Regions from separate parts of the Pseudomonas sp. 1L-C-7-B-C1 genome, predicted to be linked through region 4. Evidence: predicted binding sites of a transcription regulator. Region 4 holds the regulator's gene; each other region holds the start of a gene.
The links. Region 4 encodes FliA, which starts transcription of late flagellar genes. Its sites were predicted from a motif close to CTAAAGTTTNNNNNNNNNNNGCCGNTAA; they were not measured.
Positions count from the first base shown of each region.

Region 1: a site for FliA is predicted at 6,231-6,258, ahead of AC0Z8Z_RS10230 (methyl-accepting chemotaxis protein). Genes of this name have one in related genera too.
Region 2: a site for FliA is predicted at 1,896-1,923, ahead of AC0Z8Z_RS20535 (methyl-accepting chemotaxis protein). Genes of this name have one in related genera too.
Region 3: a site for FliA is predicted at 1,991-2,018, ahead of motA (flagellar motor stator protein MotA). Genes of this name have one in related genera too.

Region 1 covers NZ_JBXAWH010000005.1:219,946-227,429, reverse strand. The annotation lists tRNA gene AC0Z8Z_RS10250 (tRNA-Arg) at 1-27, shown strand, start outside; gene AC0Z8Z_RS10245 (sensor domain-containing diguanylate cyclase) at 114-1,691, opposite strand; gene AC0Z8Z_RS10240 (chemotaxis protein CheB) at 1,714-2,310, opposite strand; gene mqo (malate dehydrogenase (quinone)) at 2,516-4,156, opposite strand; gene AC0Z8Z_RS10230 (methyl-accepting chemotaxis protein) at 4,535-6,175, opposite strand; gene AC0Z8Z_RS10225 (response regulator) at 6,485-7,484, shown strand, end outside.
Region 2 covers NZ_JBXAWH010000013.1:212,882-220,365, forward strand. The annotation lists gene AC0Z8Z_RS20535 (methyl-accepting chemotaxis protein) at 1-1,785, opposite strand, end outside; gene AC0Z8Z_RS20540 (LysR substrate-binding domain-containing protein) at 2,004-2,924, opposite strand; gene AC0Z8Z_RS20545 (NorM family multidrug efflux MATE transporter) at 3,088-4,470, shown strand; gene AC0Z8Z_RS20550 (putative bifunctional diguanylate cyclase/phosphodiesterase) at 4,651-6,321, opposite strand; gene rep (DNA helicase Rep) at 6,523-7,484, shown strand, end outside.
Region 3 covers NZ_JBXAWH010000009.1:233,520-241,003, forward strand. The annotation lists gene AC0Z8Z_RS15745 (rhodanese-like domain-containing protein) at 1-292, opposite strand, end outside; gene AC0Z8Z_RS15750 (HDOD domain-containing protein) at 339-1,874, opposite strand; gene motA (flagellar motor stator protein MotA) at 2,088-2,939, shown strand; gene motB (flagellar motor protein MotB) at 2,943-3,998, shown strand; gene rsgA (small ribosomal subunit biogenesis GTPase RsgA) at 4,132-5,163, opposite strand; gene orn (oligoribonuclease) at 5,277-5,813, shown strand; gene AC0Z8Z_RS15775 (trimeric intracellular cation channel family protein) at 5,931-6,542, shown strand; gene queG (tRNA epoxyqueuosine(34) reductase QueG) at 6,552-7,484, opposite strand, start outside.
Region 4 covers NZ_JBXAWH010000015.1:5,138-12,621, forward strand. The annotation lists gene AC0Z8Z_RS21625 (protein-glutamate methylesterase/protein-glutamine glutaminase) at 1-890, opposite strand, end outside; gene AC0Z8Z_RS21630 (chemotaxis protein CheA) at 1,246-3,564, opposite strand; gene AC0Z8Z_RS21635 (protein phosphatase CheZ) at 3,709-4,497, opposite strand; gene AC0Z8Z_RS21640 (chemotaxis response regulator CheY) at 4,517-4,891, opposite strand; gene fliA (RNA polymerase sigma factor FliA) at 5,132-5,875, opposite strand; gene fleN (flagellar synthesis regulator FleN) at 5,872-6,705, opposite strand; gene flhF (flagellar biosynthesis GTPase FlhF) at 6,824-7,484, opposite strand, start outside.

The DNA of each region.
Region 1 (7,484 bases), on a different contig from region 4:
ATGCAGGTTCGATTCCTGCAGGGGACATATCTGATCCACTTCCATTCCCGCCAGAACACCGTTCCTTCCCGGTAACGCGTCCCGGCCGCCGGCCATTCAAACCCATCTGTCATTCATGCCTGCGTGCTCGCTTGAGCGTGCTGATCTGCATACCAGCGGTTGCGACCATTATTTTTCGCGTAGTAGAGATAGGCATCCGCCGCTTTGATCATGCCGGCGGGGGTCGTGTCTTCCTGCGCAGGAAACCTGGCCGTGACGCCGGCGCTTGCGGTGACAATTCGCTCAGGATGATCGGCATGTTCCAGCGCGAGCCCACGGATGGCCTGCAGGATGTCCTCCGCAAGACGCCCTGCACCGTGGATGTCGGTGTCCGGGAGCAATATCGTGAATTCCTCTCCGCCGTAACGAACGGCGAGGTCCGCAGGGCGTTTCAGCACGCCGCTGATGGCCTGAGCGACCTGCTGGAGGCAGTCGTCACCCGCGCCGTGGCCGTAGCGGTCGTTGAAGCGCTTGAAGTAATCGATGTCGAGCATGATCAAGGCAAGTGGGTAGCGCTGACGTTTCGCGCGCCCGATTTCGCTGTGGAGTGCCATGTCGAGGCGCCGGCGGTTGCCCAGCCCGGTCAGGCTGTCGGTCAGTGCCATGTCTTTGACCGCCTGGTGGGCGAGGCGTATTTCACTTTCCATGGCCATGCGGCGGCGCAACTGAGTGAGTACGATGAAGGCAAATCCGATAAACCCGGCAATCAGAACCAACAGCACGAGTCCGGACTTAAACAGGTCGCGACGCCACGGCCCTACGAAGGATTCTCTCGACAGCCCCGCTTCGACCACCAGCGGGTAGCTGGACAGGGCGCGGTAAGCGTACAGCCGGTACGTGCCGTCAACGATGGCTTTGACTTCCGCGACCCCTTCGTCGGCGGTCGGCAGGTAGCGTTTGAATATCTCGCTGTCGGCCAGGCTTTGCCCCACCATCGAATCCATGAAAGGGCGCCTGATCAGGATAGTGCCGTCGCGCATCGCCAGGACCAGCGCACCACGATCATCAATCTTGAAGTCGCCGTAGTAATCCATGAAGTAGCTGAGCTTGATGGTGCCCAGCAGCACGCCCGCGAACGAACCGTCCGGGTTATTCAGCCGTCGGGAGACCGGGATAATCAGCTCGCCGGTGGACCGGCTCTTGACCACGTTGCTGATGCGCACACGGTGATCGGTATGGGTCCGGTGATAGTTAAAGTAATCCCGGTCTGCGTTGTTTGCAGTCTCCGGGGTGATGTCTTTGTCCGTAACGATCCATCGACCGTCGGGGCCGTAGATGAACAGCCCGTGGAGCTGAGGCATGAGCCTCGATTGCTGCACCATCAGGGCGTGAATGCGCGGAACGTTGATATTAGCCAGGCCGTCGCCTTCGACCCGCTCACCCAGGGCGTACGTCAGGATGTCGACCTGCCTGATGGCGTCCTCAGCGTGCTGCGCCGTGGCACGGGCCAGATTGGTAACCGAGTCCCGAGCGAAGTCGTACGCGTGGTTGTAGTCGCGCCAGGCGCGCCACCCCTCGACCGAGACGAACGTCAGCAGCACCAGAATCATGAACGCAAGGGTCAGGCGGAACACCGCCGTGTTGCGCCCCGGGCCCAGTTCCAGCAAATCGAAGGCGCCTGACGGCGGTGGATGCTGTTCGCCTCCTGGCATGCTCGCGGTCTCCTGCAATAAGTCAGCTATGGACGCTGCCGACCGCTTTGATCAGCGCGTCTGCCATTTCTTCCGCACTCAGTTGAGGGCTCGATATGGTTTTTCGCATCGTCTCGATCGGCATGCTGGGCACCGGCGCCTCCTCGGGGCGCTGGACAAAACTCAACCCGCCGGCGTTCTTGACCGCTACCGCACCCTCCGCACCATCGGAGTCGCCGCCTGACAGCACCAGGCTGATCACTCGCTCGCTAAAAACCTCGGCAGCAGTGGTGAACAGGCGATCGGCGGCAGGACGTGCGAGGTGCAGCTTGGGTCCGTCGTCGAGATGAATGATCCCGGGGGAGACGATTTCCAGATGCCGGTCAGGAGGGGCGAGGTACACACGGCCAGGCAGCACCGGCTCGCCTTCCTCACCATAGCCTACAGGCAGCGTCGAGTAGCGACCGAGCACTGAGGCCATGTAGTCCGGACCTGAGGGGAGCGTGTGAATCACGATGAGCACTGCAGCGGGGAAATCCGCTGGCAGCTTGGCGAGCAGGTGCCGCAGGGCTTCGGTCGCGCCTCGTGAACCTGCGATGACCACGACGTCCCTCAGCACTTGTGTATTTGTGGCGTCCATACCTTTCTCCCTGACTGGTTCTACAGGATGGACCCGACGCAAGCGCTTGCCGTTCACTTTCACCTCATCAGCGGTTGCCGACGCTCTTCAGGCAATTCGCACGGCCCTTGGGCGGGTCAACAGGCAATAAAAAAGCCACGAGACGCGGAGTCTCGTGGCTTTCGTGAACGGCTGCAGCGGAATCGATGCAAGCGGTCAGGCGTGCTTACAGCGCCATGTCGCTGGCGGGCTTGCTTTCAGCAGGCTTGCCCGGCGCAGCAGTGCTGGTGCCGACGCTCTGATCGAGCACAGGCGGCTTGCCCAGTTGCAGCACTTCGGCGGTGTAGTTCCACTCCTGCTGAACGGCGGCTGGCGATTCATTCAGCTTGGTGCCATAGCTCGGCACGATCTGATGAATCTTCGCTTGCCACTCAGGCGTCGCGACCTGGGTTTTGAAGAGCTTTTCCAGGACGTTCAGCATGATCGGTGCAGCGGTCGACGCGCCTGGCGATGCGCCCAGCAGGGCAGCGATGGTGCCGTCCTGGGAGGAAACGACTTCGGTGCCCAGTTTCAGCACGCCGCCCTTGTCCGCATCACGCTTGATGATCTGCACGCGCTGACCGGCTTGCCACAGGCGCCAGTCTTCTTTCTTGGCGTGCGGGAAGTATTCCTGCAACGCCTTGAAGCGGTCGTCGTCAGACAGCATCAACTGACCGGCGAGGTACTCGACCAGCGGGTACTGCTCGATGCCCACTTTGGTCATCGGCCAAAAGTTGTGGGTGGTCATGCTGCTGAACAGGTCGAAGTACGAACCTTCTTTCAGGAACTTGGTGGAGAAGGTGGCGAACGGGCCAAACAGAATCACGCGCTTGCCGTCGAGCACGCGGGTGTCTAGGTGCGGAACCGACATGGGCGGCGCGCCGGTGGAGGCGATGCCGTAGGCCTTGGCCATGTGCTGCATGGCAACGGTCGGGTTCTCGGTCACCAGGAACGAACCGCCAACCGGGAAGCCTGCGTACTCCTGGGCTTCGGGAATGCCGGATTTCTGCAACAGCTTCAACGCGCCGCCGCCTGCACCGATGAACAGGAACTTGGCGTCGGTACCGGTGGTAGTGCCGTCTTTCAGGTTCTTGTATTCGACGTGCCACGAGCCGTCGTCGTTGCGGGTGATGTCGTTGACTTCGCTGGACAGCTTCAAGTCGAAGTTCGGGCGAGTCTGCAGGTACGACACGTACTGGCGGGTCACTTCACCCCAGTTGACGTCGGTGCCAATTGGCGTCCAGGTGGTCGCCAGCTTCTGCGAAGGATCACGGCCTTCCATCATCAGCGGGACCCACTTGGCGATCTGCGCCGGGTCTTCGGAATACTGCATCGGGCGGAACAGCGGGCTGGCTTGCAGCGCGTCATAACGCTTTTTCAGGAACTTGATGTTGTCATCGCCCCACACGAAGCTCATGTGCGGTGTGGTGTTGATGAACGAAGGCGGGTTCTTCAGGACGCTCTGGCGGACCTGCCAGGACAGGAACTGACGGGTAACCTGGAAGGCTTCGTTGATTTCGATGGCTTTGGAGATGTTGACCTTGCCGTCTTTGTCTTCAGGCGTGTAGTTCAGCTCGGCGAGGCCGGAGTGACCGGTGCCTGCGTTGTTCCAGCCGTTGGAGCTTTCTTCGGCGACCGCATCAAGACGCTCGACCATTTCCATCGACCAGCTCGGCTCGAGTTCATTAAGCCAGACGCCCAGGGTCGAACTCATGATGCCGCCGCCGATCAGCAGTACATCGACTTTTTTGCTTTCTGCGCCGTGGGCTTGCAGGAAGGTGGCCGAAATCGCGAGGCCCAGTAGAGCGGTGCTCGTTTTCTTGAACATCGAATCATCCAATAGATAGAAAGTTATCCGCCTGCAGCATTCGTCGCGCAACGTCCTGCAGTGCCGGGCGCCAGTGTGCGGCGCGAACGTCAGACAGGCTTCGCTCTCGGAAAACGAGGAGGAAGGGTCAAGAGGCCAGTGAACAGGTCGACCTCGTGTTCTATGTCCCTCGGTGCTGTGCTTTTTATTCAATCATTGGAATCAGCAGCTTGAGTAAACATCATCCACCGCAGAACCTGGTCATCAGGCCCATCCCCTGCGGCGGGCGGGGATTGTACCCGAAATGTCATTTTCGACAAATCGGGTGTCAAATTAGTCAATACGCCATTTTGTCTCAGGGTGGCGATTGGGTGGCGTGGCGTCGAGACGCACGCCGGGTCAAAGCGTGAATTTACCGACCATGGCGTGGAACGACACGGCCAGTCGCGACAGCGCCTGACTCGAGGCGCTGGTCTGGTTGGCGCCCGCCGCGGTCTGCGTCGACAGGTCCTGGATGTTCACCAGATTGCGGTCTACTTCGCGAGCCACTTGCGCCTGCTCTTCCGCCGCGCTGGCGATGACCAGGTTGCGTTCGTTCATCTGGCTGACGCCTTCGCTGATGCGTTCCAGTGCGTGGCCGGCCTCGGTCGCCAGCGACTGAGTGTGCACGGCGATTGCCTGACTTTTGCCCATGGCCTGTACGGCTTCGTCGGCGCCATTGCGCACCTTGGTGATCATCGACTCGATTTCGCCGGTGGAGGTCTGAGTGCGGTGGGCGAGGGCACGTACTTCGTCCGCCACCACCGCAAAGCCTCGGCCCTGCTCGCCAGCGCGGGCGGCTTCGATGGCGGCATTGAGCGCCAGCAGGTTGGTCTGCTCGGCGATCCCGCGGATCACGTCGAGCACTTTGGTGATATCGCGGATCTGCCCGGCCAGCGCTTCGACGCGTTGGGTCGAGTCCGTGATTTCCACGGTCATGGTATTCATCGCGGTGACAGCCTGTTGCACTTGTTGCTGGCCCTTGATGGCATCTTCGGAGGTCTGCGCAGACACCTGCGACGCGCTCGCGGCGTTGCGCGCCACTTCTTCCACCGCAGCGGTCATCTCGTTGACGGCCGTGGCGGCTTGCTGGATTTCATCGTTCTGACGCATGAGCCCGCGGGTGCTGTCATCGGTGACCATGGTCAGTTCTTCAGCGGCGGACGCCAGTTGGTCCGACGCGGTGGCGATCTGCTGAACCGTGCCTTTGAGGCTGCCCTGCATGTTGGACAGCGCCTTGAGCAACTGACCGGTTTCATCCTGGCCGCCACCCTGGATCGCCTGACTCAAATCACCCGCCGCCACCCGGGTGGCGCTGGCCACCGATTGGTAGATAGGCCGGGTGATCATTCGCGTGACGATCAGCCCCAACGTGATGGCGCACACCACTGCTATCAACGAGCCGATGATCAGCGTCCAAGTGACCTGCTTGTCCGTTTCAACCCCCGCCTGTGCCTGTTCGTTGGCCTGGCGCATGTTGGATTCGATCATGAGTTTCAGTTCACCCATGGTCTTGCGGTAGCTGGGCGTCACGCTGGTGGCTGCCAGTTTGCTGGCTTGCTCCAGGTCGCCGCTCTGCGCCACAGACAGCGCATTGAGGGCGGCGCTGATGTAAGCGGCCCAGTCGCGTTCGAAGTCATCGCCTGCGGCTCTTTCATCCGCTTCAAGCGGCGTTGAGCGATAGACCTTGAAGTCGGTCTCGGCCTGGGCCTGATTTTCTTTCAGTGACTGGATCGCCGCGTTGATGTCGTCCGGGTTGGCCTTGAGCGCGCTCAGTCCGATGGCCTTGAAAAAGTCGCGGTTGGTGGCGATGACGTTGGCCTTCACCGAATCGACTTTGGCGATCGATACCAGATTGTCGCTTACCGTGTTTTCAAACAGCTCGTAAAGCCGCGAGATACCGCTCTGACCCAGCACGCCCACGACCACAGTGATCAGCGCACACAGGCAGAAAGCCGAAAGGAGCTTGGTCTTCAATTTCAGGTCGGTCAGCCAGGACATGGGGTGCACTCGAAGGGAATGGGTTGTTGCTGTTGGCTACGCGTTGCATGACTGGATATCGGCGGCACGCTCAAGGACTTTACCCGGCCGTGTAAGCCTCTTTCGGCGTCGATGCCCCGTCAACCCGGCGCACGCCTCGTCACTTTTCCCGCGCGGCGTGCCTAAGCTTTGCCCTGCAGCCGCCGATAACTCGGACAAGCGGCGTCATGCCGCAACTCTATTGGCCGTCTCTGCCCGGACGTTGGGAACGAGACCGCCGCCCTTGCAAGTGCCTCAGGGCCGACTATTTATCCGGTGACAGGAATCTCGATGCTGGCGTGGAACCAAAAAACCTTTCTGATCGTCGACGATTTTTCCGACTTCCGCAGTTCGGTCCGCTCGATGCTGCGCGAGCTGGGCGTCAGGGCAGTGGACACTGCCGACACCGGCGAAGAGGCGCTGAAGATGTGCGCGCAGAAGCGCTACGACTTCATCCTCCACGACTTCAATTTGGGCGATGGCAAGAAAAACGGCCAGCAGGTGCTTGAAGACCTGATGACCGATCGGCTGATCAGCCACGAAAGCGTGTTCGTCATGGTCACCGCTGAAAACAGCCAGGCGATGGTGATGAGCGCCCTGGAGTGGGAGCCGGATGCGTACCTCACCAAGCCGTTCAACCGTGCAAGCCTGGCTCAGCGTCTGGAGAAGATCGTCCAGCGCAAGACCCTGCTCAAACCGATCCTGCAAGCGCTTGATCGCAGCAACCCCACCGAAGTGCTGGCGGCCTGCCTCGCGTTGACCAAACAGGACCCCCGTTTTGCGCCGCTGTGCCTGCGCTACAAGGCCGACGCACTGCGTGATCTCAACCAGCACGAGCCGCTGGAAGCCTTTCTCAAGTCGATCCTCGCGGACCGCCCGCAACCCTGGGCGTATGCGGCATTGGGCAAGCTGCTGTTCAAGCGCGGCCGCAATGCCGAAGCGCAAGCCGTGTACGAAGAAGCGATTCGCGCCTTCAACGCCATGCCAGTGTTGTACGACGGGCTGGCCGATGTGTTGGTGGCCAGCGGCGACAACAAGCGCGCCCAGAAGATGCTGGAAGAGGCGGTGCGCTTGTCGCCCTACGCCGTTCGCCGTCAGCGTTTGCTGGGCAAGCTGGCGCTGGAAAATGAGGATTTCGACGGTGCGTCGAAAGCGTATCGTCAGGCCGTTTCCCAAGGTCAGTTTTCTCGCTTCAAGGACCCGGAAACCAACTTGGGTTTTGCTCAGGCATTGATCAGCCGTGGCGGCGAGCGCGGACTGGATGCGCGCACTCGTGTGGAGATCAACCAGA
Region 2 (7,484 bases), on a different contig from region 4:
ACCGGCCGACCGGCTTTGTTCGTCGATCTGGGCCAGGGCTGCGGCGACTTTGGCGTTGCGCGACAGGCCTTCCTGCATCAGCGCGTTGCCTTGCTGCATGGTGTTGATCGCATTGCTGGTCTCTTGCTGGATGCTGCTGATCATGCCGGAGATTTCGTCGGTGGCTTGGCGCGTACGAGATGCCAGGCTGCGGACTTCATCCGCTACCACCGCAAAACCACGGCCTTGCTCACCAGCGCGTGCTGCCTCAATGGCGGCATTGAGGGCCAGAAGGTTGGTCTGCTCGGCGATCGAGGTGATGACGCTGACAATTCCGCCAATCTCCTGCGAGCGCTGGCCCAAGGTATCGATCACCGTCGCGGTGCTGCTCAGCGAGCCTGCAATTTGCTCCAGCGAGGCCGACGCCTCCTCCATGGACGTACGACCGATGCGCGTCTGCTGGGCATTGCCCTGGGCCATGCGCTCGGTAGTGCCCATGTTGTCGGCGATGGTCAGGGCCGTGGCGCTGAACTCCTCCACTGCGCCGGCCATGCTGGTGATTTCGCCGGATTGCTGCTCCATCCCTTCATAAGCACCGCCCGACAGGCCGGACAACGCGTTGGCTCGGCTGCTGACTTCCAGCGCTGCTGTGCGGATGTGGGACACCATGGTTTCCAGCGCCTGGCCCATCTTGTTGAAGCTACCCGCCAGCTGACCAATTTCGTCATGGCTGGAAACGTTCAGGCGCGCGCTCAAATCACCGGCACCCAACGCTTCCGCCTGACTGACCAACGCCGACAGCGGCCGCAGCTTGCTGCGCAGCAGCCAGATCGCGGCAGCGACAGCGATCAGCATCGCCAGGAGGCTGCCGATGGCCAGTTGCGTGCCGACGCTCCAGGTCACTGCGCTGATTTCATCCTTGGGCATCGTCGCCAGAACCGTCCACGGGCCGCCGGCAAACTTCTCGCCGACGGTGTAGAAGTCTTCACCGGCGTCCTGCCAGAACCGCCCAACGCCTGGCGTCTTGACGAACTCGGCCAGGGTGGTGCTTGCCTGATCCAGATCCTTCACGCCCGCTGGTGCCACCAGCCATTTGCTCTGCTCGTCGAGTAGGGCCAGCGAGCCGGTGGAGCCGATGCGGAAGTTTTTCAGGTTGTCGAACTGCGCTTTCTGCGCGTCGGTGTAGTCGAAACCGACAAACAGCACGGCGATGACCTTACCGCTGGCGTCACGCACCGGGCTGTATTGAGTCATGTACAGGCGATCGAACAACAGCGCGCGACCGACGTATCCCTGGCCGGCGAGCAGCTTGTCGTAGGCGGGATGTTTGTGATCCAGCGAGGTACCGAGGGCGCGTGAGCCGTCCTGCTTGCTCAGGGAGGTGCTGACGCGCACGAAGTCGTCGCCGCTGCGCACAAAGACCGTCGCCACGCCGGCCGTCATTTTCTTGAAGTCGTCGACTTCCGTGAAGTCGTTGTTCAAAGCCGTACCGTTCAGCAGCAACGCAGGAGTCTGCACGCCCGCAACCGCGATCTGTTGATCGGCCTGGACGCTCAAACCACCCGAAAAGCGCTTTTCAAACAGCCCGCTTAAACGCTGGGTGCTGTCGCGCAGCGTGCTGTGGAACGTGTTCAACTGGTCGGCCAGCAACCGGGCTTCGCTGCTCATGTGCTCTTCGCGAATGACCAGGTTAGCCGAGTCCAGAGAGCGCAAGGCGAATAGCGTACTGCCGCTGATGACGACGGCCAGAATAACGGCCAGGGCGATGCCGAGTTGCGAGGCAATTCGGGCGCGAGGCTGAGACATTGGAGCTCCTTGCCGAACGACTGGACCGTCCTGATCTCAGGAACACCATTCGGACGAATCTAATAGAGGGGATCGATGAACCGATTGAGGTGAACCGGCTCTGCATTACACCTTCGGCCGCCAAAAGAAATACTTGAGTCCAACCCCCTCTATGGACGGAATTATTTCCTTTTCTGACAGTCTCGGCGCCCTTTTTCAATAAGCCTGCGCTCTGCGGTTCACTCCAGAATCGTCACGTCCGGCAGCTCCATCGCCTGCACTTCACCCTGCAAAAAGTCACTGAGCCGGCGCATACGCTCACCGCCCGGTCGAGTCTTGGGCCATACCAGGTAATAGTTCTCGCCGCTGACGACTGCGGTGCGCCACGGCAGGCTGAGTCGGCCCTGAGCGACGTCCTCCGCCACCATCAGCAGATCACCCATCGAAACGCCGTAACCCCGGGCCGCCGCGATCATGCCCAACTCAAGCGTGTCGAATACCTGCCCGCCCTTGAGCGAGACCCGGTCAGACAAGTCCATGCGCTCCAGCCATCGGCGCCAGTCGCGACGGTCAGGCGTGGGGTGCAGCAGTTCGGCGCCGGCCAGTCGCTCGGCATCCCACGGCGCGTCATCCAGCAGCGTCGGCGCGCCCACGGGAATCAGCCATTCCGGGAATAGATACGTCGCCTCCCATTCCGGCGGGAAATGCCCATGGCTGAGCAACACCGCGCAATCGAACGGCTCCTGGGTGAAGTCGACGCTGTCGATGTCCATCCAGGCGCTGGTCAGTTGCACTTCGTTACCCACTTGCAAGTGGCGAAAACGACTCAGCCGCGCCAGCAGCCAGCGCATAGTCAGGGTTGAAGGAGCCTTCATGCGCAAGATGCCCTCCTCGGCCATCAACGCGCTGCACGCTCGCTCCAACGCGGAGAACCCTTCACGCACACCCGGCAACAATTCCCGCGCGGCCTCGGTGAGCTGCAGGTTGCGACCATTGCGGCGGAACAGGCGGCAGGCGAAGTGCTCCTCCAGCGTGCGGATATGCCGACTGACGGCGCTCTGGGTGATCGACAGTTCTTCAGCGGCGCGCGTGAACGAGCTGTGTCGCGCAGCGGCTTCAAACGCGCGGAGGGCATACAGCGGCGGAAGTGTGCGAGACATCGGCGTAGCTCCTCGGGGAGTCGGGCAACTGCAGTCACTCTACTGCAGAAATGCCAGGATGAGTTTTACTCATGCGAGTGATCGGATTTATCCCTTTGTGCATCTACGCCGCAATCCCCACAATGACCAGCCTGCCAACACCCGTAGCCCGAGCGCAAAGACCATGCACCAGCACGCTTTCAAAGAACTGTGGATCATCCTGCGTCTGGCCGGGCCGCTGATTGCTTCGCAAATGGCGCACATGCTGATGGTGTTCACCGACACCGTGATGATGGGCAAGCTGGGCCCGGAGTCCCTGGCCGGTGGCGGGCTAGGGGCGGCGAGCTACAACTTCGTGTCGTTCTTCTGCGTCGGTGTCATGGCGGCGGTCGGCACGCTGGTTGCGATTCGCAAGGGCGCGAATGATCACGCCGGGGTCACCCGTCTGACCCAGGCCGGCTTGTGGCTGGCATGGGGCATGGCCTTGGTTGCTGGGCTGATCCTGTGGAACCTTGAGCCGATCCTGCTGCACTTCGGTCAGGACGAGGCTAACGTACACATGGCCAGTGAGTTTCTGATCACGCTGCCATTGGCGTTGCCTGGCCTGCTGAGTTTCATGGCCCTGCGCGGTTTCACCAGCGCACTGGGGCGTGCCACCCCGGTAATGGTGATCAGTCTGGTGGGCGTGGCCCTGAACTTCGGGCTCAATTATGCGTTCATCCACGGGCTGTTCGGCCTGCCGCACTGGGGCCTGATGGGCATTGGCCTGGTCACGGCCATTGTCACCAACGCCATGGCTCTGGCCCTCGCCCTGCACATTCGTTATCACAGCGCCTACGCGGCGTATCCCCTTCACAAAGAACTGATGAAACTCTCGCGCAGCTGCCTGAAAGAGCTGTGGCGTCTGGGCCTGCCCATCGGCGGTACGTATGCGGTGGAAGTCGGCCTGTTTACCTTTGCGGCGTTCTGCATGGGCGCCATGGGCAGCACCCAGATGGCCGCGCACCAGATCGCCCTGCAATCGGTATCGATGGCGTTCATGGTCCCGGTCGGGATTTCCTACGCGGTGACCATGCGCATCGGTTTGCACTACGGCGCAGGGAACCTGTTGCTGGCGCGCACCGCCGGACGCATGGGGATTGGCTTCGGCGGGCTGCTGATGCTGTCGTTCGGCATTCTTTTCTGGGTTGCGCCCCACGCCGTCATCGGTTTGTTCGTGGACGTCAACGATCCGAAATACCAGGGTGTGGTCGAGCTGGCGGTGAAGCTGCTGGCAATCGCAGCATGGTTCGAGATTCTCGACGGCACGCAGACCATTGCCATGGGCGCGATTCGGGGATTCAAGGACGCCAAGACCACATTCCTGATCGGACTGGCGAGCTACTGGGTGGTCGGCGCGCCGTTGGCGTGGGGCCTCGGGTTTCTCGCGAACCAAGGCGCGGTGGGCGTGTGGTGGGGATTGGCGATTGGCTTGCTTTGCTCAGCGGTGGCACTGACCTGGGCATTCGAGCGCAAGACGGCGCGGCTGCTGCGCAAAGAGGCGACCGGCGTTGTGGTGATGGGATAGGCCTCTGCGGGTATTCACAATCCGGGGCGGTCACAAACCCGACTGTAGGAGCAATCGGAGGTTACGACGGTCGCGAAGGCGGTGGGTCTGTGACATCCATATCGGCTAACCTCATGCATTCGCGAGCAAGCTCACTCCTACAGAATCACTCCGAGGTGTGTTCAAAGAACGAGCCGCCGCTCACTGGCTCTGCAGCGCATTCCCTTTGTTCTGATCCATCGCCAGATACTCCATCAGCTCCGGCAATGCCAGCGGGTGGCTGATCAAAAAGCCCTGAGCCTGATCGCAATTGAAGCTGCGCAGCAATGCCAGTTGCTCAGGAGTTTCGACACCTTCAGCCACCACTTCGAGGCTGAGGTTGTGGGCCAGGTTGATCATCGCGTGGACCAGCTTGCGGTTTTCCTCACGCTGCTCCATTTCGCCAACGAAGCTCTTGTCGATCTTCAGCAGCGTGATCGGCAGGCTGTTGAGGTGCACGAAGGATGAAAACCCGGTGCCGAAATCGTCCAGCGAGAAGCGCACACCCAGGCGCCCCAGCGCGTCCATGGTCTGTTTGACCAAGTCACTGCGGCGCATGACGGCTGTTTCGGTCAGTTCGAATTCCAGCCATTGCGCGTCAATGCCGCGGTCGGCGATCAACCGACTAAGCGTCGCAAGCAGCTGGTTGTCCTGAAACTGGCGGAACGACAGGTTGATCGCCATGTGCAGCGGCGGCACGCCTTTTTCGCGCAGGGCCTGCATGTCGCGCAGGGCACGGGCGATGACCCAATAGCCCAGCGGCACGATCAGCCCGCTTTGCTCGGCCAGCGGCACGAACTCGCTCGGCGGTAGCAAACCGCGTTCGGCGTGGCGCCATCGCACCAGTGCCTCCAGCCCCAGGATGTGCCCGGTATTCAGGCACAGGCGTGGCTGGTAATGCAGTTCTAGCTCATCGCGACGCAAGGCCCGTCGCAGCTCACTTTCCAGATCGGCGAGACTGCGGGCATTGCGGTTGATGCGTTCGTTGAAGACATGAAAGGTGCAGCCCTGAGTGCCCTTGGCCTGCTGCATGGCGATGTGCGCGTGCCACATCAACGGATCGGCGCCGCCGTTAAGGCGCGCATAAGCGATGCCAAGGCTGCAGCCGATCAACAGGCTTTCGCCGTCGACCCAATACGGTTCGGACAAGGCTTCGGTAATGCGCTCGGCGATGGACTCCGCCCGTTCTGGAGCGCGTCGTGTGTCGATCAGCAGAGCGAATTCATCGCTGCCCAGTCGCGCCAGTTGATCGCATGCCTCCAGCTGGCTCTTCAGCCGGGCGACCACTTGCAGGATCAGCCGATCCCCCGCCTGATGGCCCAGCGCGTCATTGGCTCGGCGGAAGTTGTCCAGGTCCAGATGCCCCAGCGCCAGACCTCGGCCGTCGAACTCGGCGAGCCGGGCAGCCAACAGCGTCTGGAAGCCCTGTCGGTTGGCGATGCCGGTGAGGGGATCTTGCTCGGCGAGGCGATTGAGTGTGGTTTCCAGCACGCCCCGTTCGCGCACATGACGCAGACAGCGACGCAAGGCCTGCGGAGTGAGCGCGTCGCGCACCAGCCAGTCGCTGACACCGACGGGCTCTTCCTCCGGCTCTGTGTCAAAAAGCAATACGGTGGGCCAGTTGCATTGGCCGGCCGCGGGCTGAAGGGCTTCAGTGGTGAAAAGGATTCCGGGGATTGCGAGGTCTGCTTGATGGCCAACAGCGCCCCAGCTCGACGCGCAGTCAAGGACAGCGGCGTCTCCGAGCGGCGCCAGGCACTCGCGCAACGATGCCGGCCATTCGGGCGAGTCCGCCAAAAGCAGCAAACGCAAGGGTTCGACAGGCGTAGACAAGCTAACTCCCCACACAAACGTAAAGACCTTGGCGCACCCTCGAATGAGGGTCGTCAAACGCGAGAATCATCCGCAATACGCAAATGTAACAAAACGGCGAAATATAGATAGCGCGGCGCATCACAGGGTCGGACGGTGGCTGCACAATCCGCTGACCCTGTTAAAATGCCCGCCCTTTTCCAGGCAGCCCCATTTTTCCCCATGTCCCGACTCAATCCCCGGCAACAGGAAGCCGTGAACTACGTCGGCGGCCCTCTTTTGGTGCTCGCCGGCGCTGGCTCCGGCAAGACCAGCGTGATCACACGCAAGATTGCCCACCTCATCCAGAACTGCGGCATCCGAGCCCAGTACATCGTCGCCATGACCTTTACCAACAAGGCAGCGCGGGAGATGAAAGAGCGTGTCGGAACCCTCTTGCGCGCTGGCGAAGGACGCGGCCTGACCGTTTCGACGTTTCACAACCTGGGCCTGAACATCATCCGCAAGGAACACGCCCGTCTGGGCTACAAGCCCGGGTTCTCGATCTTCGACGAGACCGACGTCAAGGCGCTGATGACCGACATCATGCAGAAGGAATACTCGGGCGACGACGGCGTCGACGAGATCAAGAACATGATCGGCGCCTGGAAAAACGAACTGATCCTGCCGCCCGAGGCCCTCGCCAATTCGCGCAACCCCAAGGAGCAGACCGCCGCCATCGTCTACAGCCACTACCAGCGCACGCTCAAGGCGTACAACGCGGTGGATTTCGACGACCTGATTCTGCTGCCGGTGAAGCTGTTCGAAGAACACGCCGACATTCTGGAAAAATGGCAGCACAAGGTGCGCTACCTGCTCGTCGACGAATACCAGGACACCAACGCCAGCCAGTATCTGCTGGTGAAAATGCTCATCGGCACGCGCTGCCAGTTCACCGTTGTGGGCGACGACGACCAGTCGATCTACGCCTGGCGCGGCGCGCGGCCGGAAAACCTGATGCTGCTCAAGGACGATTACCCGTCGTTGAAAGTGGTGATGCTAGAGCAGAACTACCGCTCGACCAGTCGGATTCTGCGCTGCGCCAACGTGCTGATCGCCAACAACCCCCATGCCTTCGAGAAGCAACTCTGGAGCGAGATGGGCCACGGCGACGAAATCCGCGTGATTCGCTGCAAGAACGAAGA
Region 3 (7,484 bases), on a different contig from region 4:
ACCGGCCGGCCCAGCCACCGCCTTCGTCGTCGTAGACCACGTACACAGCGTCGGGATTGTGCCCCAGTTCGCCGAACAGCGCTTCGAGCTGCGTGTGCGAGGGCAGCAGCCCCGGCGCAGGCGGCAGGCCCAGTTGCGTACGTTTCGGATCGACGAATCGCGCGCCGGGAATGTGGCCGGCCTCATAGCGGGCCGGGCTGGTCAGGTCGACCAGGATAAGCTCTGGCGCGCTGAGGCGTGCTTGCAGGTCTGCGGGCTCGATGACCAGCGGCAAGCTTGAAAAGGCAGACATCTAGCGTCTCCGGATCGCGAAAAGGTTGCGAATTGTAGCTCAGCCGTCAGCCATTGCGATGGCTAAAGGTGGTGAGTGCTTTCTCGATGCACTGGCCGGTTTTGCCGAAAGCCTGGACGGAAACTTCGGAAAACGGTCCGCCGCCCTGATCGGCCATCACCATCATCACCACGCGGCCATTGCTGGCGAGCGAGCGGATCAACAGGTTTTCGCCGCTGAACAAATTGCGCAGTTGCGCCGGGAGTAACGCAGAAAACTGGGCGTTGTTGGCCGGCGTCAGACGCAACTGCGTAGGCTGGGCTAACAGACGTTGCAACACAGTGCTGTCCTTGTAGGGGACCAGCAGCGCAGCGGCCGACTTGTTTACACCCGCGATCTGATGCACGCGCAGGCTGTCGGTCTTGCGATCGGTCATCAACAGCACCACCCGCTGCATGCCTGCTGCCACCAGCGCATCCCGGGCGCAGGTGGTCAGGTGCATCGCGTTGATGAAAATGCCGGGTTCTTTCAGCAGATCGGCGCAGTGTTTGCGCCACAGCTGCAAGGCATCGGGCGATGGCGGCGGGGCGGGCAGCAGGCCTTTATGAACCCGACGGCTATTCCACGGCCAGAGCAACGCCTGGGCCGGGTGCCAGATATCCGGGCCGGAATGCTGGCGAGCGCTGGCCGCCGCGTTCTGATGAACCTGCTGCTGAAGCTCATCGAGCGGCTGCTGCAGGTACAGGCTGGTCAATAGCTGCCAGCGCAGGCTGTGCGGCGTGTCCCAGGCCTGGTGCGCTGATAGCGCGAGACCGTTGGCCAGCAGAATTGTATTGGCGGGCTGGTTCAGCCAGCGGCGCAGCGGGAGGTCGGCGTCGAGTTGCTGTTGCTGCTTGAGCGGATCGTCGCTGCTGTGGGCAATGCGCAGCACGCTTACCAGATTGCGTTGCTGTGAGGTCAGCAGTTCGTAACCCTGGGTCACCCAGACCGGCAGGCGCCAATGCTGTGCCAGCCCCAGGCACAAATCCACCAGCCGCACGCCAAACAGCGTGTTTTCCACAGTCTTCGCGCACTCGCCCTTGTGGATAACCCGCAGTTCCCACGCTTCCAGCAATGTGGGGTGCGCCAGCGCCATCGGCCAGAGCGGCGACAGAAACAGCAGGCTGCCGAGATGGATGTCCTGCCACAGCCGGGCCAGTTGGTTTGCGAACAGGCCGTAAGCCTGTTGCATGGCGTGTTGACTGATCAGCTGTATTTGACGCAACGCCACCGGAATATCCCGTGCATCGACGCAGGGTAGCCGCGCCAGCAGCGCTTCAGTGCGCGCCAGACCCAATCGGTTGATGGCGACTTCCAGACTCTCCGCAGGCTGAGCGGTGGCGGGGCTGTTCAAGTTGGCTTCGCGCAATACATTGAGCACCAGCGCCGGGCTGTCCTGCATGAGGTCGGCGATATCGCGCAGCGAGCGGCGGCTATCGGTCAAGGCCGCCTGCACGCGTTTATACGCCACGGCGGGCACCGGCAAGGCGATGCCGTCGAGCTGCTTTATCCAGGTATCGAGGGTGCGCGGAACAGGGAGCGAAGAAGCTTTATCTGATTGCATTCACAACACCCGTACGGCTGGGAGGTTTTGATCAATGTAGGGTACTGGCATCATGCTGGCCCTCATGGGCGCAACGTCCTGGGCCATGCATCGATCAGCATTTTCCTGTGATCTGACTATAGTCTGGCGCATTCATGCCGATAAGCAGGACAAGAGTTTCAAGCGCTTCTCGCACAATGACCATGAACCCGACTCAGTAAGTATTTTCTACCTATGGCAAAAATTATCGGCATCATCGTCGTTTTCGCGAGCGTTCTCGGCGGATACGTACTGTCCCACGGTCAGATCGCTGCGTTGATCCAGCCTTTCGAGGTCATGATCATCGGCGGTGCGGCGTTGGGTGCATTCCTGCAAGCCAACCCGGGCTATATGACCATGCTGGTCATCAAGAAGTCTTTGAAGATGTTCAGCACCCGGTTCACCCATGGCTACTACCTCGAAGTGCTGGGCCTGGTCTACGAGATCCTCAACAAAAGTCGTCGCGAAGGCATGATGGCCATCGAGGGCGACATCGAAGAGCCCGAGAACAGCCCGATCTTCGCTAAATACCCTGGCGTGCTCAAAGATACCCGCATGATCGCCTTCATCTGCGATTACCTGCGCATCATGTCCTCCGGCAACATGGCGCCCCACGAGCTGGAAGGTTTGTTCGACATGGAATTGCTGAGCATGAAAGAAGAGCTCGAGCATCCTTCCCACGCAGTGACCGGTGTAGCCGATGCCATGCCAGGCTTCGGTATCGTTGCTGCAGTATTGGGTATCGTCGTGACCATGGCCTCCCTGGGTTCCGGCGACAAGGCAGCGATCGGCATGCACGTTGGTGCGGCGCTGGTGGGTACGTTCTTCGGTATTCTCGCGGCGTACGGTTTCTTTGGCCCGTTGGCCACTTCCCTGGCCCACGACGCCAAGGAAGAAATGAACGTCTATGAATCGATCAAGGCGTCGCTCGTAGCGTCGGCGTCCGGCGTGCCGCCTTCGCTGGCCGTGGAGTTCGGTCGCAAGGTTCTCTATCCGGCCCATCGCCCCAGCTTCAGCGAGCTGGAACAAGCTGTTCGCGGTCGTTGATCCATGGAAAATAATCAGCCAATCATCATCAAGCGCGTAAAGCGCTACGGCGGAGGGCATCACGGCGGCGCCTGGAAAATCGCATTTGCCGACTTCGCGACGGCGATGATGGCGTTCTTCCTGGTGCTGTGGCTGATGTCGTCGGCCACGCCCGAACAATTGATCGCCATCGCCGGCTATTTCAAGGACCCTGTGGGGTTCTCCGACAGTGGCTCGCCCTATGTGATTGATCTGGGGGGGTCGCCGGAAATGTCCCCTGACCAGACGCTGAACCCGGAGGTGAAATCCACGCCTGCGCCGGATCGCGTGCCGGTCGACGCTGATCAGCAGGACGCCGCCGCCGAGCAGGTTGAGCAGGACCGTCTGGAGATGCTGTTGCAAGAGTTGCAGACCAAGATCAACGAGAATCCGCAACTGGCAAAATTCAAAGACCAGATTCTGTTCGAGATCACTCAGGACGGCTTGCGTATCCAGATCACGGACGCCGAAAACCGCCCGATGTTCGACATCGGCAGTGCGAAGCTCAAACCGTATTTTGAAGACATCTTGCTGGCCATGGCCGACACCATTAAAGCGGTGCCTAACAAAGTCAGCATCAGTGGTCACACCGACGCGACGCCTTTTGTCGGCAACAACGGCTTCGGCAACTGGGAGCTGTCGTCGGGTCGAGCGAACGCCGCTCGCCGGGCGTTGCTCGCGGGAGGGTATCCGGATCAGCAGGTGGCGCGCGTAGTGGGCTATGCGTCTTCGGCACTGTATGACAAGGAGCACCCGCAAAATCCGGTCAATCGTCGCATCGACATTGTGGTGATGACCAAGAAAGCGCAGCAGCGTATCGAGGGTGCGCAGAATTCAGGTGAAGCACCGCAAACGCCGGATGCACCGGGAGCCGCTTCGCCAGCGCCTGTGCCTGGCGCTGCCGGACCGGCCAACCAGCCGGGGGCACCGACCTCCACACCTGCCGTTGATCCGCAGGCTTACGCCCAGCCCCACGAGATTCGGCAGAAGCTGAACATCTTCGATCAGGGCCAGCTGAAGATCGACGAAACAAAGAACTGATACTGGGTTGCAGACACGAAAACGCCGCGATGATCGCGGCGTTTTTGTTTGCGCAGTTCAAGCGCTGGGACTGCAGTCAGTAGGACCGGCTTCAGCCGGGAAGGCCTAAATCGGATTGGCCACTACCGCTGAATCAGTAACTGCTTTCCGGCAAGCTCGCGATGATCGAGCGATAGCTGTTCATGCGCTGCTGTTGCACGCGGCCGTCTGCAAGGCCCTGCAACAAGGCACAACCGGGTTCGCGGTCATGTTTGCAGTCGCGGAAGCGGCACCGGCCGAGCAGGTTGTTGAATTCGATAAAGCCCGCTTCGACGTCGGCACGGCTGACGTGGCCGAGGCCGAATTCACGAATCCCCGGTGAGTCGATCAGGTCGCCGCCGCGCGGGAAGTGGAACAGCCGCGCAGTGGTGGTGGTGTGCGTGCCTTGGCCCGAATATTCCGACAGCGGCCCGACGCGGGTGCCGACTTCTGGCAGCAGGCTGTTGACCAGCGAGGATTTGCCGACGCCAGACTGACCGACGAACACGCTGATGTGGCCATCCAACTGGTCCTGCAATTGCTGCATGCCGTCGCCGTGGTGGGCCGACACTTCCAGCACCGGATAACCCAGCGTGCGATAAACGGCCAGTAGCGCATTCAGCGCAGGCGCGTTTTGATCGTCGATAAGGTCAAACTTGTTCAGCAGCAGCAACGGCCGAATACCCGCGTGCTCAGCGGCAACCAGATAACGATCAATCAGGTTGGCGTGGGGTTCGGGCATCGGTGCGAAAACGATGACGATCAAATCAACGTTGGCGGCGACCGGCTTCAACTGGCCTCGGCTGTCCGGGCGGCTCAGCTCGGTATCGCGGGGCAACTGCGCAACGATGACGCCGATGCCCTGATTGCCGGCGCGCCAGACGACGCGGTCGCCGGTGACCAGCGCCGGCAGGTTGGCGCGCAGGTGGCAGCGGAAAACCTGACCCTGCAGCTCGCCGTCCTGCGCTTCGACTTCTACCTGCACGCCAAAATGCGCGATGACCAGACCCGTTTGCTCGGGACCGAGATCGCCGCCTTCCAGCGTTTCGAGAGCGGTTGATTCACGTTTGGCGGCACGCGCTGCGCGTTCGCCCTGAATCTTTTCGATGCGCCAGTTCTGGCGGCGATTGAGTTGGCGTTTGGCCATGGGTGTTCAGTGTTCCGTTTGAAGACGCATAAAGGTGCTGATTTGATAAAGCGCGGGCGAGTCTAGCACGCCCGGGTGGGCTAAACTGCGCGCCAACGCTGAGGAGCCGACATATGCAGAACAAACAGAATCTGATCTGGATCGACCTGGAAATGACCGGTCTGGACCCTGATAACGACGTCATCATCGAGATGGCAACGATCATCACCGACAGCGAGCTCAACACCCTGGCCGAAGGCCCGGTCATCGCGGTTCACCAGAGCGACGAGCTTCTGAACGGCATGGACGAGTGGAACACCCGTCAGCACGGTGGCTCCGGCCTGACTCAGCGCGTGCGCGAAAGCAAAATCTCCAACGACGAAGCCGAGGCCATGACGCTTGAGTTCATCAAACAGTGGGTGCCCGAGCGCAGTTCGCCCATCTGCGGCAACAGCATCTGTCAGGACCGTCGCTTCTTGTACAAGCGCATGCCGACGCTGGAAAACTACTTTCACTACCGCAACCTCGACGTCTCAACCCTCAAGGAACTGGCCGCACGCTGGTCGCCGGATCTCAAGTTCAAGAAGGGCAGCACGCACCTGGCGCTGGACGATATCCGTGAGTCGATTGCCGAACTGCGCTTTTACCGCGAGCATTTCATCAAGTCCTGATGACAGGCCGTTGGCGGCCGAGCACGGTCGCCTGGAGAGGGCGCAGGGCTAAACGCTCTCTTTTGGTGCCCGGGTCGAGTGGTTAGACTGCGCCCCTTTCTCGCAGGGACTGCCGCCATGTTGTTGATGCTCTACTTGATCGCTATTACGGCCGAAGCCATGACCGGCGCGCTGTCCGCCGGCCGTCGCGGCATGGACTGGTTCGGCGTGGTGCTGATCGCGTGCATCACGGCGTTGGGCGGCGGGTCGGTTCGCGACGTGCTGCTGGGGCATTACCCGCTGACGTGGGTCAAGCACCCGGAGTATCTGATCCTCACCAGCGTCGCGGCGCTGGTGACCATTTTCATCGCTCCGCTGATGCGTCATCTGCGCTCACTGTTTCTGGTGCTCGATGCATTGGGCTTGGTCGCTTTTACGCTAATCGGCTGCATGACCGCCTTGGACATGGGCTTGAGCATGACCGTCGCCGCCGTCAGCGGGGTGATTACGGGCGTGTTTGGCGGGATCCTGCGGGATATCTTCTGCAACGACATCCCCCTCATCTTCCGCCGTGAGCTGTACGCCAGCGTGTCGTTTGCCGCCGCGTGGTGCTTTTTGCTGTGTCAGTACGCCGGCTTGCCGGTGGAGCAGGGCACGCTGATCACGCTGTTTGGTGGGTTGTTGCTGCGGTTGCTGGCGATTCGGTTTCGCTGGGAAATGCCCAAGTTTGTTTACAAGGACGGGCATTGAGCCGGCGCGCTATGACGGCAAACGCGCTGCGGACCTGGCTTCATGTTGCCGCAACGCCCATTCCACATGTTCACGCACCATCTCTGACGGGTGCTCCAGCCGTGCCTTCAGCGCTTCGATCACCGGAATGGTAGACGGCGCGTTGCCCAGTCCCACAGCCAGATTTCTCAACCAACGCTCATACCCGGCACGCCGCAACGGTGAGCCTTCGGTGTTACTGAGAAATGTCGTTTCATCCCACAAAAACAACGTGGTCAGTTCCGCGTTATCAAGGCCGTGGCGGGGTTTGAAGTCTGTTTGATCGGTCGGACGGGCGAAGCGGTTCCACGGACAGACGATCTGACAGTCATCACAGCCGAACACCCGATTGCCGATTAATGCACGCAAGTCTTCGGGGATCGACGTCTTCAGCTCGATGGTCAGGTAGGAAATGCACTTGCGCGCATCCAGCACGTAGGGCCCGACGAACGCATTGGTCGGGCATACGTCCAGGCACGCCGTGCAGCGCCCGCAATGCTCGGTGGCGTGTGGCGCGTCTACCGGCAGCGGCAGGTCGACGAACAGCTCGCTGAGGAAGAAATAACTGCCGGCCTTGCGGTTGAGTACCAGGGTGTTCTTGCCGATCCAGCCCAGCCCGGCCTGCTCGGCAATGGCTTTCTCCAACACCGGTGCGCTGTCGACGAACGCGCGAAACCCGAAGGGCCCGATCGCCTGCTGAATGCGCTCCGCCAGTTGCTGCACGCGCTTGCGAATCAACTTGTGGTAATCACGGCCAAGCGCGTATCGGGACACGTAGGCTTTCTCGGGCTGCCCCAGTAACTGAGCCATCTGCGTGTCGCCGGGCAGATAGTCCATGCGCAACGACACCACACGCAGCGTTCCTGGCACCAGCTCGTCCGGGTGCGAACGTTTGCTGCCATGCGCTGCCATATAGTCCATCTC
Region 4 (7,484 bases):
TAGTTGAGGCGCTCGTCACCGGGCAGGATTTTCACCGCGCCGCGACCGTCGACCATCATCTGTTTGCCGCCAGGCGCCAGCAGCGCCAGACCTGGACGCAGGATGTCGCCGTCTTCGGCTTCCTTGACACTGATGCGGCACAGCTTGTCGAGACGTTCGGCGAAGGCTTTGGTGAAGGCGGCCGGCATGTGCTGGATCAGCACGATGGGCGCCGGGAAGTTGGCGGGCAGCTGGGTCAGCACCCGCTGCAAGGCAACCGGGCCACCGGTGGACGTGCCGATCGCCACCAGTTTGTAGGCTTTGCGCTTGGGCGCACCCGAGGTCGGCGCGTGGTGGTGAGAAGCCGGCGCCGCTGCACGGGCAGGCGCAGGGGCGAGTGCCGGACGCGACGGTCGCGCTTCGGGAGCCGTGCTGCGCGGTGCAGCGGGCGCAGGAGATGGCGCCGGTGCCGACGTGGCGGAAGGCGTACTGCCGTAACCGCTGAAACGACGGTTGCTGCGGGAGATGCTGTGGACTTTCTCGCACAGCATCTGTTTGACCTTCTCGGGGTTGCGCGAGATGTCTTCGAAGTTTTTCGGCAGGAAATCCACCGCGCCAGCGTCCAGCGCATCGAGGGTCACTCTGGCGCCTTCGTGGGTCAGGGAGGAAAACATCAATACCGGGGTCGGGCAGCGCTGCATGATATGACGGACCGCGGTAATGCCATCCATCATCGGCATTTCGTAGTCCATGGTGATCACGTCGGGCTTGAGGGCCAGGGCTTGTTCAATGGCTTCCTTGCCATTGGTGGCAGTACCGACCACCTGAATCGTGGGATCTGAAGAGAGAATTTCCGAGACACGACGTCGGAAAAAACCCGAATCGTCCACGACGAGAACCTTGACTGCCATAAACACTCCAAAGAGCGCGCGTCACCCTGAAGGTCGGCGCGCCCTGAATCACGTAGCTTGGGTCACATTGGCGAGACGAGACAGGCCAGTGAGACCGTTTTTCGCGCTTGAAACGAGACCGGGTCTATTTGTAGGACCGGCGTTAGCCGGGAAGGCGTCGGGTATCACACCGAAAATCAAGGGTGTTCACCCTGCCCTCTTCCCGGCTGAAGCCGGTCCCACTGAGAAACCTCGCAAGGCGCCCTCCGCATGCCGTTAGTGGGACCGGCTTTAGCCGGGAAGGCGTCGGATGTCACACCGAAAATCCACAGTGTTTTCGCCGCCCTATTCCCGGCTGAAGCCGGTCCCACACTGCTTAACCAATCCGTCGTGCCGCGTAGCGCTTGAGCATGCTTGGCACATCGAGAATCAGGGCGATGCGGCCGTCACCGGTGATGGTGGCGCCCGACATGCCCGGCGTGCCTTGCAGCATTTTGCCCAGCGGCTTGATCACCACTTCTTCCTGGCCGACCAACTGATCGACCACAAAGCCGATGCGTTGGGTGCCGACCGACAAGATCACCACGTGGCCTTCGCGTTGCTCCTCGTGGGCCGCCGAACTGACCAGCCAGCGCTTGAGGTAAAACAGCGGCAGCGCCTTGTCGCGGACGATCACCACTTCCTGACCATCGACGACGTTGGTGGTCGACAGGTCCAGGTGGAAGATCTCGTTGACGTTGACCAGCGGGAAGGCAAAAGCCTGATTGCCGAGCATGACCATCAGCGTCGGCATGATCGCCAGGGTCAGCGGCACCTTGATGATGATCTTCGAGCCCAGGCCCTTGGTCGAATGGATGTTGATCGAACCGTTGAGCTGGGCAATCTTGGTTTTCACCACGTCCATGCCCACGCCACGCCCGGACACATCGGAAATTTCAGTCTTGGTCGAGAAGCCCGGCGCGAAAATCAGGTTGTAGCAATCGGTGTCGCTGAGGCGATCCGCTGCGTCCTTGTCCATCACGCCACGCTTGACGGCGATGGCACGCAGGACCGCAGGGTCCATGCCTTTGCCGTCATCGGAAATCGACAGCAGGATGTGATCGCCTTCCTGTTCGGCCGACAGAATCACACGACCGTTACGGGGCTTGCCTGATGCTTCCCGCTCTTCCGGCGACTCGATACCGTGATCGACCGCGTTGCGCACCAAGTGGACCAGCGGGTCGGCCAGGGCCTCGACGAGGTTCTTGTCCAGGTCGGTTTCTTCACCCACCAGTTCAAGGCTGATTTCTTTCTTCAGCTGACGTGCCAGATCGCGGACCAGTCGCGGGAAGCGGCCGAACACTTTCTTGATCGGCTGCATGCGGGTCTTCATGACCGCGGTCTGCAGGTCAGCGGTGACCACGTCCAGGTTGGACACGGCCTTGGACATGGCTTCGTCGGCGCTGTTGGCGCCCAGACGCACGAGGCGGTTACGCACCAGCACCAGTTCGCCGACCATGTTCATGATTTCGTCCAGCCGCGCGGTGTCGACGCGCACGGTGGTTTCCGCTTCAGACGGCGGTTTTTCGCTGGGCGCGGGAGCGGCAGCGCGAGCCGGGGCAGGCGCAGCGGCAGGAGCCGCTTTCGCCGGAGCGGCGGCAGCAGGCGTCGCTTTCGCCGGTTCAGCTTTGGCAGCGGGTTCTGGCTTGGTGGCCGGTGCAGCAGCGGGTGCTGCGGCAGCGGGTGCTGCGGCAGCGACGGCAGGTTCAAACTTGCCTTTGCCGTGCAACTGATCCAGCAGGTCTTCGAATTCGTTGTCGGTGATTTCGTCCGATGCTGCGGCTTTCGACGCTGCAGCTGGCGCAACCGGTGCGGCAGGTGCAGCGGCAGCAGGAGCAGCTGCACCTACGGCATCCGGCGAGAACGAACCCTTGCCGTGCAACTGATCAAGCAGCGACTCGAATTCATCGTCAGTGATTTCGTCACTGGCCGGTGCGGCAGACGGCGCTACAGCGGCCGGCGGTTGCACGGCATCGACGGCGAACTGGCCTTTGCCATGCAGCTGATCGAGGAGCGATTCGAATTCGGCGTCGGTGATTTCATCGCTGGCCGCATTACCGGCCGGCGCGGCAGCCGGTGCCGCAGGTGCTGCTGCAACGGGAGCCGCTGGTGCAGGTGCAGCCGGCGCAGGTGCTCCTGCCGCCTGGGCCTTGACGGCATTCAGCGAATCCAGAAGCTGTTCGAACTCGAAATCGGTGATGTCTTCGGACGGCGCTTCAGCGACCGGCTCTTCAACCACCGGTGCTGCAGCGATTTCTTCAGCCGAGGCCGGCTCCGCCAGGCGTGCCAGCGCGGCCAGCAGTTCAGGTGTGGCCGGGGTGACGGCGGAACGCTCGCGCACCTGACCGAACATGCTGTTGACGGTATCGAGTGCTTCGAGCACCACGTCCATGAGCTCCGAGTCAACGCGACGTTCACCCTTGCGCAGGATGTCGAACACGTTCTCGGCAATGTGACAGCATTCAACCAGCTCGTTGAGCTGGAGGAAGCCGGCGCCCCCTTTTACAGTGTGAAAACCGCGAAAAATTGCATTGAGCAGGTCCGCATCATCTGGCCGGCTTTCCAGCTCGACCAACTGCTCTGACAACAGCTCGAGAATCTCGCCGGCCTCTACCAGAAAATCCTGAAGGATTTCTTCATCGGCGCCGAAGCTCATTGGGGGGTGCTCCTAAAATTAACCGTCAAACCGATCCGGAGGCTGCACTGACGGCCTGCGCGCATTGCTTTCGTCGAAGCATTGGCGCGCGGGTCCAGCAGCCACTTTCACAGAAAACCTGAAGTCCGAAACAGAGTGACCGAATCAGAATCCGAGGCTGGATAGCAGATCGTCAACATCATCCTGTCCGGATACAACGTCTTCACGTTTATCGGCATGAATCTGCGGACCTTCACCCTTGGAGTGAAGTTTTTCTTGTTCTTTTTGCTGACGGAACACTTCCTGGTCGTGCTCGATGCCCGCGAAGCGGTCCACCTGGCTCGCCATGAGCACCAGCTTGAGCAGGTTGCGCTCGACTTCGGTGACCAGCGTGGTCACGCGCTTGATTACCTGACCGGTGAGGTCCTGGTAATCCTGGGCCAGCAGAATGTCGTTCAGATGCGCAGAGACCTCGGTGGTCTCCTTCTCGCTGCGGGTCAGGAACACATCGACGCGGCGGGCCAGATCACGAAACTCTTCGGCGCTGATCTCGCGGCGCATGAAGCGTCCCCAATCGGCGCTCAACGACTTGGCGTCGTCAGTCAGCCCGTGCATTAGCGGCGTGCTCAGCTCCACCAGGTCCATCGTCCGGTTGGCCGCGTTTTCGGTCAGCCTGACCACGTACGACAGCCGCTCGGTGGCGTCGGTGATCTGGGAGACCTCCTCGGCCTGCGGCATGTTCGGGTCGATCTGGAAGTTGACGATCGCGCTGTGCAGCTCGCGCGTCAATTTGCCGACTTCCTGATACAGGCCACGGTCGCGGGTCTGGTTAAGCTCATGGATCAGTTGCACGGCGTCGCCGAACTTGCCTTTTTCAAGGCTCGCGACCAGCTCTTGTGCGTGTTTCTTCAGGGTTGACTCAAAGTCACCCATTGTCGAATCTTTGGAATCCATAGCGCCCTCGCAGCGGACATCAGCTATTGACGCGCTCGAATATCTTTTCGATTTTCTCTTTGAGCACTTGCGCGGTGAACGGCTTCACCACGTAGCCGTTCACACCGGCCTGAGCGGCTTCGATGATCTGCTCACGCTTGGCTTCGGCAGTGACCATCAGCACCGGCAGGCTGCGCAGACGCTCGTCGGCACGCACCTGACGCAACAGGTCGATGCCGGACATGCCCGGCATGTTCCAGTCAGTGACGAGGAAGTCAAAGGCGCCGCTTTGCAGCATCGGCAATGCGGTGAGTCCGTCATCAGCTTCGGCCGTGTTGGTGAACCCAAGGTCACGCAACAGGTTTTTTATGATCCGCCGCATCGTTGAGAAGTCATCAACGATGAGGATTTTCATGTTCTTGTCCAATTCGACCTCCAAGCAGTCTTTAACGCGTTCAGCACCTGAACGCGCATTCAATCAATACCGGCTGCGCCGAACATGAAAAGGGGTGGAATCGACCGGGACGAGCGCAGCGAAACCGGATCATCCACGACCCGGTTCGACCGACTCCTGCCATGTCTCTTTTGCTTCCCGCTCACGTCCTGCACAGCCGGTCTTACAAGCAACACGCAGGCCTCGCGGCCCGCGCCTGATTCAGGAACGTGCGCGCCACTCGCCAAGGCGACCGCGCAACCGCGCCGCGCATTGACTGTGCAGCTGGCTGACCCGCGACTCGCTGACACCCAGAACCTCACCGATTTCCTTGAGGTTCAGCTCTTCGTCGTAATACAGCGACAACACCAGGCGTTCACGTTCCGGCAAGTTGGCAATGGCCTCGGCCAGCGCAGCCTGGAAGCGCTCGTCTTCCAGATCCCGCGACGGTTCCAGGGACTGGCTTGCGCCGTCCTCGTGCAGCCCTTCGTGTTCGCCGTCCTGCAACAGGTCGTCGAAACTGAACAGTCGGCTGCCCAGGGTATCGTTCAGAATCCCGTAATAATCGTCGAGACTCATTTCAAGTTCGGCAGCAACCTCGTGATCTTTAGCGTCACGGCCGGTTTTTGCTTCGATTGAACGAATCGCGTCACTGACCATGCGCGTATTGCGGTGGACCGAGCGCGGTGCCCAGTCCCCCTTGCGCACTTCGTCGAGCATCGCGCCACGGATACGAATACCCGCGTACGTCTCGAAACTGGCCCCTTTGGTGGAGTCGTATTTGGTCGAGACCTCGAGCAAGCCAATCATGCCCGCCTGGATCAAATCCTCGACCTGCACGCTGGCCGGCAGACGCGCCAGCAAGTGGTAGGCGATTCGTTTGACCAGCGGGGCATAACGCTCGATCAGCTCATACTGGGAGTCTTTGGACGATTTGCTGTACATGCGATAGCCACTTGCTGTCATGAGACGGGCCCTGCGCTGGTTTGATGCACGAGGCGTTCTACGAAAAATTCCAGGTGACCGCGCGGGTTCGCCGGCAGCGGCCAGGTGTCGACTTTCTGTGCGATGGCCTTGAACGCCAGCGCGCATTTAGAACGCGGAAACGCTTCGTACACGGCGCGCTGCTTCTGCACGGCCTTGCGTACGCATTCGTCGTACGGCACGGCGCCTACATACTGCAGGGCCACGTCGAGAAAGCGGTCGGTGACCTTGGTCAGCTTGGCGAAGAGGTTGCGCCCTTCCTGCGGGCTCTGGGCCATGTTGGCCAGGACGCGGAAGCGGTTCATGCCGTAATCGCGGTTGAGCAGTTTGATCAGGGCGTAGGCGTCCGTGATCGACGTGGGCTCGTCGCACACCACCAGCAGCACTTCCTGGGCGGCGCGCACGAAGCTCACCACCGACTCGCCGATGCCGGCGGCGGTATCGATGACCAGCACGTCGAGGTTGTCGCCGATGTCACTGAACGCCTGAATCAGCCCGGCGTGTTGCGCCGGGGTCAGGTGGACCATGCTCTGGGTGCCCGACGCCGCCGGCACGATGCGGACGCCGCCCGGGCCTTGCAGCAGGACATCGCGGAGCTCGCACCGCCCTTCGATGACGTCAGCCAGGGTGCGTTTGGGGGTCAGCCCCAACAATACGTCGACGTTGGCCAGACCCAGATCGGCGTCCAGCAGCATGACGCGACGTCCCAGCTCGGCCAGCGCCAGTGAAAGATTCACTGAAACGTTGGTCTTGCCTACGCCACCTTTGCCACCGGTCACCGCGATAACCTGTACGGGATGCATGCTGCCCATGTTAATTGTTTACCTTGTCTTGCTTAGACCTAAGCCACATGTCGGGCTGCACGTTCAGTGTCTGAACAATGCCTGGCAGACCATCGATGCAGGAAAATTCCACTGTCATTTTCTTCACCTAGCCCGCGCGCTTGCCGGTGCTGTGATAAAGATCCGCAAACATATCCGCCATCGCTTCCTCGCTTGGCTCCTCCTGCATCTGCACACTGACAGCCCGGCTCACCAACTGGTGCCGACGCGGCAAATGCAGATCATCCGGTATCCGTGGGCCATCGGTCAGATAGGCCACAGGCAGTTCGTGTGTCACGGCCAGGCTGAGCACTTCGCCCAGGTTGGCCGTTTCGTCGAGCTTGGTCAGGATGCACCCGGCCAGGCCGCAACGTTTATAACTGTGGTAAGCCGCTGACAGCACCTGCTTCTGACTGGTTGTCGCCAGCACCAGGTAGTTGCGCGCCTTGATGCCACGGCCGGCGAGGGTTTCCAGTTGCAGACGCAGGGCCGGATCGCTGGCTTGCAGGCCGGCGGTGTCGATCAACACCACGCGCTTGCGCAACAGCGGCTCCAGCGCCTGAGCCAGGGACTGGCCCGGGTCGACGTGGGTAACCGGTACATTGAGGATCCGGCCCAGGGTTTTCAGCTGTTCCTGAGCGCCAATGCGGAAACTGTCCATGCTCACCAGCGCGATATTTTGCGCGCCGTATTTCAACACATATCGGGCTGCCAGTTTAGCCAGCGTGGTGGTTTTGCCCATGCCGGCAGGGCCGACCATGGCAATCACA